2 regions of the Stenotrophomonas sp. 78350_Sma genome follow, and region 2 is predicted to be linked to the other one. Evidence: predicted binding sites of a transcription regulator. Region 2 holds the regulator's gene; the other holds the start of a gene.
What was found. Region 2 encodes HrcA, which represses chaperone genes, less so after heat shock. Its sites were predicted from a motif close to TTNGCACTCNNNNNNNNNGAGTGCNAA; they were not measured.
Positions count from the first base shown of each region.

Region 1: a site for HrcA is predicted at 2,075-2,101, ahead of ACZK4H_RS19690 (co-chaperone GroES). Genes of this name have one in related genera too.

Region 1 covers NZ_CM151182.1:4,272,799-4,277,829, forward strand. Annotated here, with positions in the region: gene groL (chaperonin GroEL) at 8-1,657, opposite strand; gene ACZK4H_RS19690 (co-chaperone GroES) at 1,741-2,028, opposite strand; gene ACZK4H_RS19695 (endonuclease) at 2,387-4,177, shown strand; gene cutA (divalent-cation tolerance protein CutA) at 4,246-4,584, shown strand; gene ACZK4H_RS19705 (protein-disulfide reductase DsbD domain-containing protein) at 4,581-5,031, shown strand, end outside.
Region 2 covers NZ_CM151182.1:1,948,711-1,953,741, reverse strand. Annotated here, with positions in the region: gene dnaK (molecular chaperone DnaK) at 1-1,437, opposite strand, end outside; gene grpE (nucleotide exchange factor GrpE) at 1,618-2,133, opposite strand; gene hrcA (heat-inducible transcriptional repressor HrcA) at 2,197-3,261, opposite strand; gene recN (DNA repair protein RecN) at 3,377-5,031, shown strand, end outside.

The DNA.
Region 1 (5,031 bases), 2.3 Mb from region 2:
GTGGACCTTAGAAGTCCATGCCGCCCATGCCACCCATGCCGCCCATGCCACCGGCGCCGCCCATGGCCGGCTCGTCCTTCTTCGGAGCTTCGGCAACCATGGCTTCGGTGGTGATCATCAGGCCAGCGATCGAGGCCGCGTTCTGCAGGGCCGAACGGGTCACCTTGGTCGGGTCCAGGATGCCGAACTGCAGCATGTCGCCGAACTCGCCGGTGGCGGCGTTGTAGCCGAAGCTGCCGGTGCCTTCCTTGACCTTGTTGATGATGACCGACGGCTCTTCACCGGCGTTGGCAACGATTTCGCGCAGCGGGGCTTCCATCGCGCGCAGGGCGATCTGGATGCCGTGGTTCTGGTCTTCGTTGGCACCCTTCAGGCCGGCCAGTGCGGTGACCGCACGGACCAGGGCAACGCCGCCGCCCGGGACCACGCCTTCTTCAACGGCTGCACGGGTCGCGTGCAGGGCGTCGTCGACGCGGTCCTTCTTTTCCTTCATTTCGATTTCGGTCGAAGCACCGACCTTGATCACGGCAACGCCGCCGGCCAGCTTGGCCACGCGTTCCTGCAGCTTCTCGCGGTCGTAATCGGAGGAGGTGTCCTGGATCTGGGTCTTGATCTGGCCGACGCGTGCGTCGACGGCAGCCTTGTCACCCACGCCATCGATGATGGTGGTGTTTTCCTTGGAAACCTGCACCTTCTTGGCGCGGCCCAGGTCCTTGATGGTGGCCTTTTCCAGCGACAGGCCAACTTCTTCGGAGATCACGGTGCCACCGGTCAGCACGGCCATGTCTTCCAGCATCGCCTTGCGACGGTCGCCGAAGCCCGGAGCCTTGACGGCCACGACCTTGACGATGCCACGGATGGTGTTGACCACCAGGGTGGCCAGCGCTTCGCCTTCGACTTCTTCGGCAACGATCAGCAGCGGCTTGCCGGCCTTGGCGACGCCTTCCAGCACCGGCAGCAGGTCACGGACGTTGGAGATCTTCTTGTCGTGCAGCAGGATGAACGGGTCATCCAGGTCAGCGGTCTGCGACTGCTGGTTGTTGATGAAGTACGGGGACAGGTAGCCGCGGTCGAACTGCATGCCCTTGACCACGTCCAGCTCGTTGTCCAGGCCCGAGCCTTCTTCAACGGTGATCACGCCTTCCTTGCCGACTTCCTTCATCGCGTCGGCGATGATCTGGCCGATCGACTCGTCCGAGTTGGCCGAGATGGTACCGACCTGGGCAATCGCCTTGTCGTCAGCGGTCGGCTTGGAGATGGTCTTCAGCTCGGCAACGGCGGCCACGACGGCCTTGTCGATACCGCGCTTCAGATCCATCGGGTTCATGCCGGCGGCAACAGCCTTGGCGCCTTCGCGGATCAGGGCCTGGGCCAGCACGGTGGCGGTGGTGGTGCCGTCGCCGGCGTCGTCGTTGGTGCGCGAAGCGACTTCCTTCACCATCTGTGCGCCCATGTTCTCGAACTTGTCAGCCAGTTCGATTTCCTTGGCGACGGAGACGCCGTCCTTGGTGATGGTCGGGGCGCCGAAGCTCTTTTCCAGCACGACGTTGCGGCCCTTCGGGCCCAGGGTGGCCTTGACGGCATTGGCGAGAACGTTGACGCCGCGCACCATGCGCGAACGGGCGTCTTCACCGAAACGAATATCCTTGGCAGCCATTGCAGTTACCTCATTGGTAGCGCCGGGCCATGCCCGGCGGCTGGGTGTTTGGAATCAGGGGATGAAGCAGGTCGCGCCGAGGCTCAGCCGATGACGGCGAGCACGTCGTCTTCGCGCAGGACCTTGTACTCGACGCCTTCGCTCTTGTACGAGCTGCCGGCGTACTGGCCGTAGATGACCTTGTCGCCAACCTTCAGCGACGGCGCACGCACGCTGCCGTTGTCCAGCGGCTTGCCCGGGCCGACGGCCACGACTTCACCCTTGGTGGACTTTTCCTTGGCCGAATCCGGAATGACGATGCCACCGGCGGAGATTTCGTCGGCTTCGATCGGCTTGACCACAACGCGGTCGTGCAGCGGCTTGATGCTCATGAGAGACCTCTTAAGTTATTGATTGGTCTGAAAAAGTCTGGCGATGTTAGCACTCACCTCAGGTGACTGCCAGCATCGCTCGCGAAAAAGCCCGACGAATCGGGAGCAGGACAGAGATGGAGCTGCCCCCGGGCCTTTCAAGGCCGTCCCCGGAAAAAATTTCGGTGCGGCCAGGCCCGCACAGCGCGTCCCTGCATGAAGACGTTCAGCCCGGTGAAACGCATCCATTCGGTCCTCGGCGCCCTCGACTTTTGGTGATCCGCGTCGCACTGTCAGATATCTGACGTTCATTTACGACAAAGTGTCACTGGATCGGCCTTAGGCTCGGCCGCGCATTCCCAATCACAAGGAGTTGTCGATGCGATTGCTGTCCCCGCTTGCCGCCGCCTGCCTGCTGGCGCTGGCCGCCGCGCCGGCCCAGGCCGAGGTCTTCATCAACGAACTGCATTACGACGACAGCACCGCCGCCGGTGACGTCGGCGAAGCGATCGAGGTCGTCGCCACCGCCGGAGAGGACCTGTCCGGCTATCGGCTTTACCTCTACAACGGCAGCAATCCTTCGGCCGCCACGGTCTACGCCAACAACCCGGTCCCGGCCGGTACCGCCGCGGGCTGCGGCAGCGCCAGCATCGCCGTGGTCAGCTACCCGACCAACGGCCTCCAGAACGGCCCGAACGATGGCATCGCCCTGGTCGATGCCAGCGGCAAGGTGGTCCAGTTCCTCAGCTACGAGGGCGCCATCACCGCCTCCGGTGGACCTGCCGCCGGCATGACCAGCCAGAACATTCCGGTGGCCGAGACCAACAGCACGGCGCCGGGCACCTCGCTGCAGCTGACCGGCAGCGGCAGCCAGTACGCACACTTCACCTGGGCCGAGTCGGCCAGGCAGACCTTCGGCAGCTGCAACAACGGCCAGACCTTCAGTGGTGGCGGCACCCCGGGCCCGAACACGCCGCCGTCGGTGTCCACCACCACCCCGGCACAGGGCAGCAGCACCTTCCCGGCCGCGGCCGATCTGGAAGTGGTGTTCAGCGAGACGGTGAACCTGGCCAGTGGCGCCTTCGCGCTGAGCTGCGGCACTTCCGGCAGCGTGCCGCTGACCTTCCCCGCCAGCGGGCGCAGCGTGAAGCTGTCCACCAATACCGCGCTGGTGGCCGGTGAAGCCTGCCGCTTCGACATCCGCGCCGCGCGCATCACCGACCTGCAGGGCGCGCACCCGGCCGCCGACAGCCGCATCGCCTTCACCGTGGCCAGCACCGGCGGCAATCCCGACCCGGGCAATCCGGGCGTGCCGGCCGGCTACTACTCGAAGGTGAACACGTCCAGCCCGAGCCAGCTGCGCTGCTCGCTGCACGCCACCATCAAGGGCCACACCGCCTACCCGTACAGCGGCTCGGGCACCAGCACCTGGACCATCCTGGAGATTGCCGACGAGGACCCGAACAACCCGAACCGCATCCTCGACGCGTATCGCAACCGCAGCTACGCCAAGGTGACCGATCGCGCCGGCAGCGGCAGTGGCCTGAAGTACAACCGCGAACACACCTGGCCGAACTCGCTGGGCTTCGCCAGCACCACCGGTGACAAGGGCCTGCCGTACGCGCCGTACACCGACACCCACATGCTGTACCTGACCGATGCACAGTGGAACGCCGACCGTGGCAACAAGCCGTTCGCCAAGTGCGACGCCAACTGCGGCGAGCGCGCCACCGAGGCCAACAACGGCCAGGGCGGCGGCAGCGGTGGCTATCCGGGCAATTCCAACTGGGTGCGCACGCCGGACGGCAACACCGGCACGTTCGAGGTGTGGGGCAAGCGCAAGGGCGACATGGCGCGTGCGGTCATGTACATGGCCATCCGCTACGAGGGCGGCAAGGATGCGGCCACCGGCCAGTCCGAGCCGGACCTGGAGCTGACCGACGATCGCAGCAGGATCGTCAAGACCAGCAGCTCGCCGGCCTACATGGGCCTGCTGTCGACCCTGATCGACTGGCACCTGTCCGATCCGCCGGATGATGCCGAGCGTGCGCGCAATGACGTGATCTACAGCTTCCAGGGCAACCGCAACCCGTTCATCGACCACCCCGAGTGGGCAACCCCTGGCCTGTTCACCTCGGCCAAGCCGGCCACCTGCCAGCTGGCCAACTGACCGCGCAACGCAGCGGTCCATCGCCGCCGCCGGGCCCTGACCCGGCGGCGGCCCTATACTCGACGGTCATGTCGACCGTCGATCCCGTCCTGCTGCTGTTGACCACCTGCCCGGACCGGGCCAGTGCCGAGCGCATCGCGCACGCGCTGGTCGGAGAGCGCCTGGCCGCGTGCGTGACCCGCCTCGATGGCGCGCAGTCGACCTACCGCTGGCAGGGCGAGGTGACCACCGACGCCGAGCTGCAGCTGCTGGTGAAGACCACCGCAAGCCGCGTCGATCACGCGATTGCCCGGATCGTCGAACTGCATCCGTATGAACTCCCGGAGTGCATCGCGGTCGAAACCCGGGCCGGCCTGCCGGCGTATCTGGACTGGATCCGGGCACAGACCCGGGAGGACACTGATTGAAGACTCTGTTTGCGCGTGGCGCCGCCCTGTGCGCCCTGTTGTGGCTCTCGCTGCCAGCGTTCGCGCTGGATGAGAAGGACCTGCTGCCGGTGGACCAGGCGTTCGCGCTGACCGCCACCGCCCCCGAACGTGGCCAGGTACAACTGCAGTTCAAGATCGCGCCCGGCTATTACCTGTATCGCCATCGCACCAGCGTCAAGGCCGACCCGGCCTTCAATGCCGGCGCGCTGCAGATGCCCAAGGGCGACAAGCACCACGACGATTTCTTCGGCGAGGTCGAAACCTATCGCGAGCGCCTGCAGGCCACCCTGCCCGGCACGCCGACCGATGCAGCGGGCACCATCAGCCTGGAAGTACGCTACCAGGGCTGCGCCGATGCCGGTGTCTGCTACCCGCCGCAGAAGCGCGTGGTGCAGGTCACCCTGCCCGGTGCCGGTGCACAGGCCA
Region 2 (5,031 bases):
GTCGAAGGACACTTCCACCTGCGGCAGGCCACGCGGGGCCGGCTCGATGCCGGACAGGTCGAACTTGGCCAGCGACTTGTTGAAGCGGGCCTGTTCGCGCTCACCCTGCAGCACATGCACGGTCACGGCCGACTGGTTGTCCTCGGCGGTGGAGAACACCTGCGAGGCCTTGGTCGGGATGGTGGTGTTCTTCTCGATGATCTTGGTGAACACGCCGCCCATGGTCTCGATGCCCAGCGACAGCGGGGTCACGTCCAGCAGCAGAACGTCCTTGACGTCGCCGCCCAGCACGCCGCCCTGGATCGCAGCACCCAGTGCCACGGCTTCGTCCGGGTTGACGTCCTTGCGCGGTTCCTTGCCGAAGAACTCGGTCACCGCCTGCTGCACCTTCGGCATGCGGGTCTGGCCACCGACCAGGATCACTTCGCTGATGTCGCTCGAACGCAGGCCGGCATCGTTCAGGGCGACGCGGCACGGCTCGATCGACTTCTTGATCAGGTCTTCCACCAGCGCTTCCAGCTTGGCGCGGGTCAGCTTGATGTTCAGGTGCTTCGGACCCGACGCGTCAGCGGTGACGTACGGCAGGTTCACTTCGGTCTGCTGGGCGCTGGACAGCTCGATCTTGGCGCGCTCGGCAGCGTCCTTCAGGCGCTGCAGGGCCAGCGGATCCTTGCGCAGGTCGATGCCCTGGTCCTTGTTGAACTCTTCAACCAGGTACTCGATGACGCGGTTGTCGAAGTCTTCGCCGCCCAGGAAGGTGTCGCCGTTGGTGGCCAGCACTTCGAACTGCTTCTCGCCGTCGACGTTGGCGATCTCGATCACCGAGACGTCGAAGGTGCCGCCGCCCAGGTCGTACACCACGATCTTGCGATCCTTGTTGTCGCCCTTGTCCAGGCCATAGGCCAGCGCGGCCGCGGTCGGCTCGTTGATGATGCGCTTGACGTCCAGGCCGGCGATGCGGCCGGCGTCCTTGGTCGCCTGGCGCTGGCTGTCATTGAAGTAGGCCGGCACGGTGATGACCGCTTCGGTGACCTTCTCACCGAGGAAGTCCTCGGCGGTCTTCTTCATCTTTTCCAGCACCTTGGCCGAGATTTCCTGCGGGGCCATCTTCTTGCCGTCGCTGGTCGACACCCAGGCGTCGCCATTGTCATGGGCCAGGATGCCGTACGGGACGTGCGCGATGTCCTTCTGCACTTCGGCGTCGGTGAACTTGCGGCCGATCAGGCGCTTCACCGCGTAGAAGGTGTTCTTCGGGTTGGTCACGGCCTGGCGCTTGGCCGAGGCGCCGACCAGGACTTCGCCGTCCTTGGTGTAGGCGACGATCGACGGGGTGGTGCGATCGCCTTCCGAATTCTCGATGACGCGGGCCTTGCCGCCGTCCATGATCGCCACGCACGAGTTGGTGGTGCCGAGGTCGATACCAATGATCTTGCCCATGGGGGAGACTCCTGAGGATGCTTGTTGGGGTCAGTCCGGCCGTTCGGCCGGTGGATGAATACGATGTGGGGGAGGCTCGTGGAACATTCAAGCCATCTCCCGAACGCTGTGTTTCCGGTCGTCCGGCGCGTTCAGCGTCGGGCCGGGTCGCGGGTCATTCCGCCTCCCGGCCCGGCAGGGTCAGTCGGCGGCCACCACCACCAGCGCCGGCCGCAGCAGGCGCTCGTTGAGCAGGTAGCCCTTCTGGAACACGGTCACCACGGTGCCGGGGGCGGCGCCCGGGGCCGGCACCTGGCTGATGGCCTGGTGGTGTTCCGGGTTGAACGGCTGGCCGGTCGGGTCCAGCAGGACCAGGCCATTGTCACCGGCAACCTTCAGCAGCTGCTTGTAGGTCAGCTCCAGGCCTTCGCGCAACGGGTGGGCGTCGTCGCCGGCAGCCTTCAGGCCAGCATCCAGGCTGTCGAATACCGGCAGCAGCTCCCCAAGCAGCTTCTCGTTGGCGAACTTGCGGGCCTGCTCGATGTCACGGGCAACGCGCTTGCGCTGGTTCTCCAGGTCGGCGCGCTCACGCAGCGCATCGGCCTTGACCTGTTCAACTTCAGCGCGCAGGCGCTCCACTTCGTCATTGACGCCGGCGGCGGCGGCCGCATCGGCGGCACTCTGCTGGGATTCGATATCTGGATGTTCGTGGTTCATGTCTGGGTCCCTGGCGGTCAATCTCCGCCTCCACCCACCCTAGTGTGGGCGGGATGCTGCGTTTCAAGCGTCGGATGTTCCCGGCGTGCGGCGGGCCGGCGAAAAGGCCGCGCCGAGCACATCGGCGGTGGCCTTGACCAGCGGGATCACACGGTCGTAGGCCATCCGCTTGGGGCCGATCACGCCCAGCACGCCCAGCACCTGGCCGTTGGCGGTGTACGGGGCGGTGACCAGCGAGACGCCCTGCAGCGGCATCATCCCGGTCTCCTCGCCGATGAAGATGCGCACGCCGGGGGCCTGGATGGTCCGTTCCAGCAGCTGCAGGATTTCGCGTTTGCTGGAGAACAGCTCGAAGAGCTCGCGCAGGCGCTCAAGGTCGGACAGGTCCTGTACCCCCATCAGGCGGGTCTGGCCGGCCACCAGCATGTCGTCGGCCGCCGGCTGCAGGGCCTGCTCGGCCAGCTCGATGCTGTGCGCCAGCAGCTGCTCCAGCTCGGAACGGGCATCGCGTAGTTCCAGCAGCAGGCGAGTGCGGATCTCGGCCATCGGCAGGCCGGCGAAATGGGCATTGAGGTAGTTGGCCACCTGCTCCAGCTGGCCCGGCGCGAACTCCTGGCGGGTCTCGATGACCCGGTTCTGCACCTCGTTGTCGGCAAACACCAGGATCGCCAGCACCCGGCGCCCGTCCAGTGCCACGAAATCGATCTGGCGGAAAGCAAACTGCTCGCGCCGCGGCGCACTGACCACGCCGACGAAGTGGCTCATCGCCGACAGCAGCTCCGAGGCGCTGCCGAGCAGGGCCTGGGTGCTGCCGCCACCGGCCAGCTCCTGGCGCAACCGGGCCAGCTCGCCCTCGCCCGGCGGCTGCATCTGCAGCAGGCTGTCGACGAACACCCGGTAGCCATGCGCGGTCGGGATGCGCCCGGCCGAGGTGTGCGGTGACGCCAGCAGCCCCAGGTCTTCCAGGTCGCCGAGGATGTTGCGGATGGTGGCCGGACTGACCTCCAGGCCGGCCACGCGCGCCAGCGTCTGCGAGCCGACCGGCTCACCGTCCTGGATGTAACGCGCGATCAGCGTGCGCAGCAGATGGCGCGCACGTGGGGCAAGCTGGTCGGGAGAACCGTGCATGGAATCAACCTGTGAGACACGGACACTAGATAATGGCGGCGCATCACCTTGGCAAGTCATTGGACCTCCCTCGCCCGCGTGCTAGCGTTGCGCGGCTGCTGATACCCCCGTACCCATGCTCAGACATCTTTCGATCAAGGATTTTGCCGTCGTCCGCGCCACCGAACTGGAGTTCGGGCCAGGCATGACCGTGGTTTCAGGCGAGACCGGCGCCGGCAAGTCGCTGATGGTCGACGCGCTGGGCTTCCTGTCCGGCCTGCGCGCCGACAGCGGCGTGGTCCGCCACGGCGCCGCCCGTGCCGAGCTTTCGGCCGAGTTCGCGTTGGAGCAGCTGCAGGCCGCGCGCCAGTGGCTGGCCGACAACGAGCTGGACGACGAAGAACAATGCCAGCTGCGCCGCGTGATCCGTGCCGACGGCGGTTCGCGGGCGTGGATCAATGGCCGCCCGGTGACCCTGGCCCAGCTGGGCGACCTGGCCTCGTTGCTGGTGGAGATCCACGGCCAGCACGAACAGCAGGCCCTGTTGACGCGCCCGTCGCAGCTGGCCCTGCTGGACGCCTATGCCGGCAACGAAAACGAGCGTCGCCAGGTGCGCCGCGCCGCTGCCGCCTGGCAGGCGCTGGTCGATGAATCGCTGGCGCTGTCGCAACAGGGCGACGTGAGTGACAGGATAGGCTTCTTGGAACACCAGCTGCGCGAACTGGACCGTGAAGACCTGGAGCCGGAGTCGATCGCGGCACTCGGTGCCAGCCACCGTCGCCAGGCCCACGCCAGCGCCCTGCTGAGCGCCTGCCAGGCCGCCAGCAACCAGCTCAACGGCGACGACGGCAGTTCCGCACTGGACCTGCTGCAGCAGGTGCGCCACGAGCTGTCGCGCCTGATCGAACACGACCCGCGCCTGGGCGAGGTGGACGGCCTGATCGAGAACGCCTCGATCCAGCTGCACGAAGCCCTGTCGCTGCTGGACCGCGTACATGACGACCTCGACGCCGACCCGGAGCAGTTCGAGGAGAATGAGCGCCGCCTCGGCCGCCTGCACGACCTGGCCCGCAAGCACCGCGTGCCGATGGACGAGCTGGGCGCGCAGCGCGAGCGCATGCACGCCGAAGTGGAGCAGCTGCGCGGCGCCGACGAACGCCTGCAGCGCCTGGCCGGCGAGATCGACAAGGCCGCCGCCGCCTGGCGCGCACAGGCCGAAGTGCTGACCGCCAGCCGTCGCAGCGCTGCTGCCGAACTGTCGGCCACCACCACCGGCATCATCGCCGAGCTGGGCATGGGCGGCGGCCAGTTCCTGATCGAACTGGAACCGCAGGACGCCGGCAAGCCGGACCCGCAGGGTGCCGAGCGTGTGGAGTTCCTGGTGGCGGCCAACGCCGGCCAGCCGCCGCGCGCCCTGCGCAAGGTGGCCTCGGGCGGTGAACTGTCGCGCATTTCGCTGGCCATCGAAGTGGCCGCGCTGGACCTGGATGCGGTGCCGACCATGGTGTTCGACGAGGTCGACTCCGGCATCGGCGGCGCAGTGGCGGACATCGTTGGCCAGAAGCTGCGCGCCCTCGGCGAGAAGCGGCAGGTGCTGTGCGTGACCCACCTGCCGCAGGTCGCCTCCAAGGGCCATGCCCATTACCGGGTCAGCAAGGCGCCGGTGGAAGGCATGACCCAGAGCGCGGTGGAAAAGCTGGACAGCAAGGCGCGCGAGGAAGAGCTGGCGCGCATGCTGGGCGGCGTGGAAGTGAGCAAGGAAGCGCGCGCCGCCGCCCGCAAGCTGCTGCA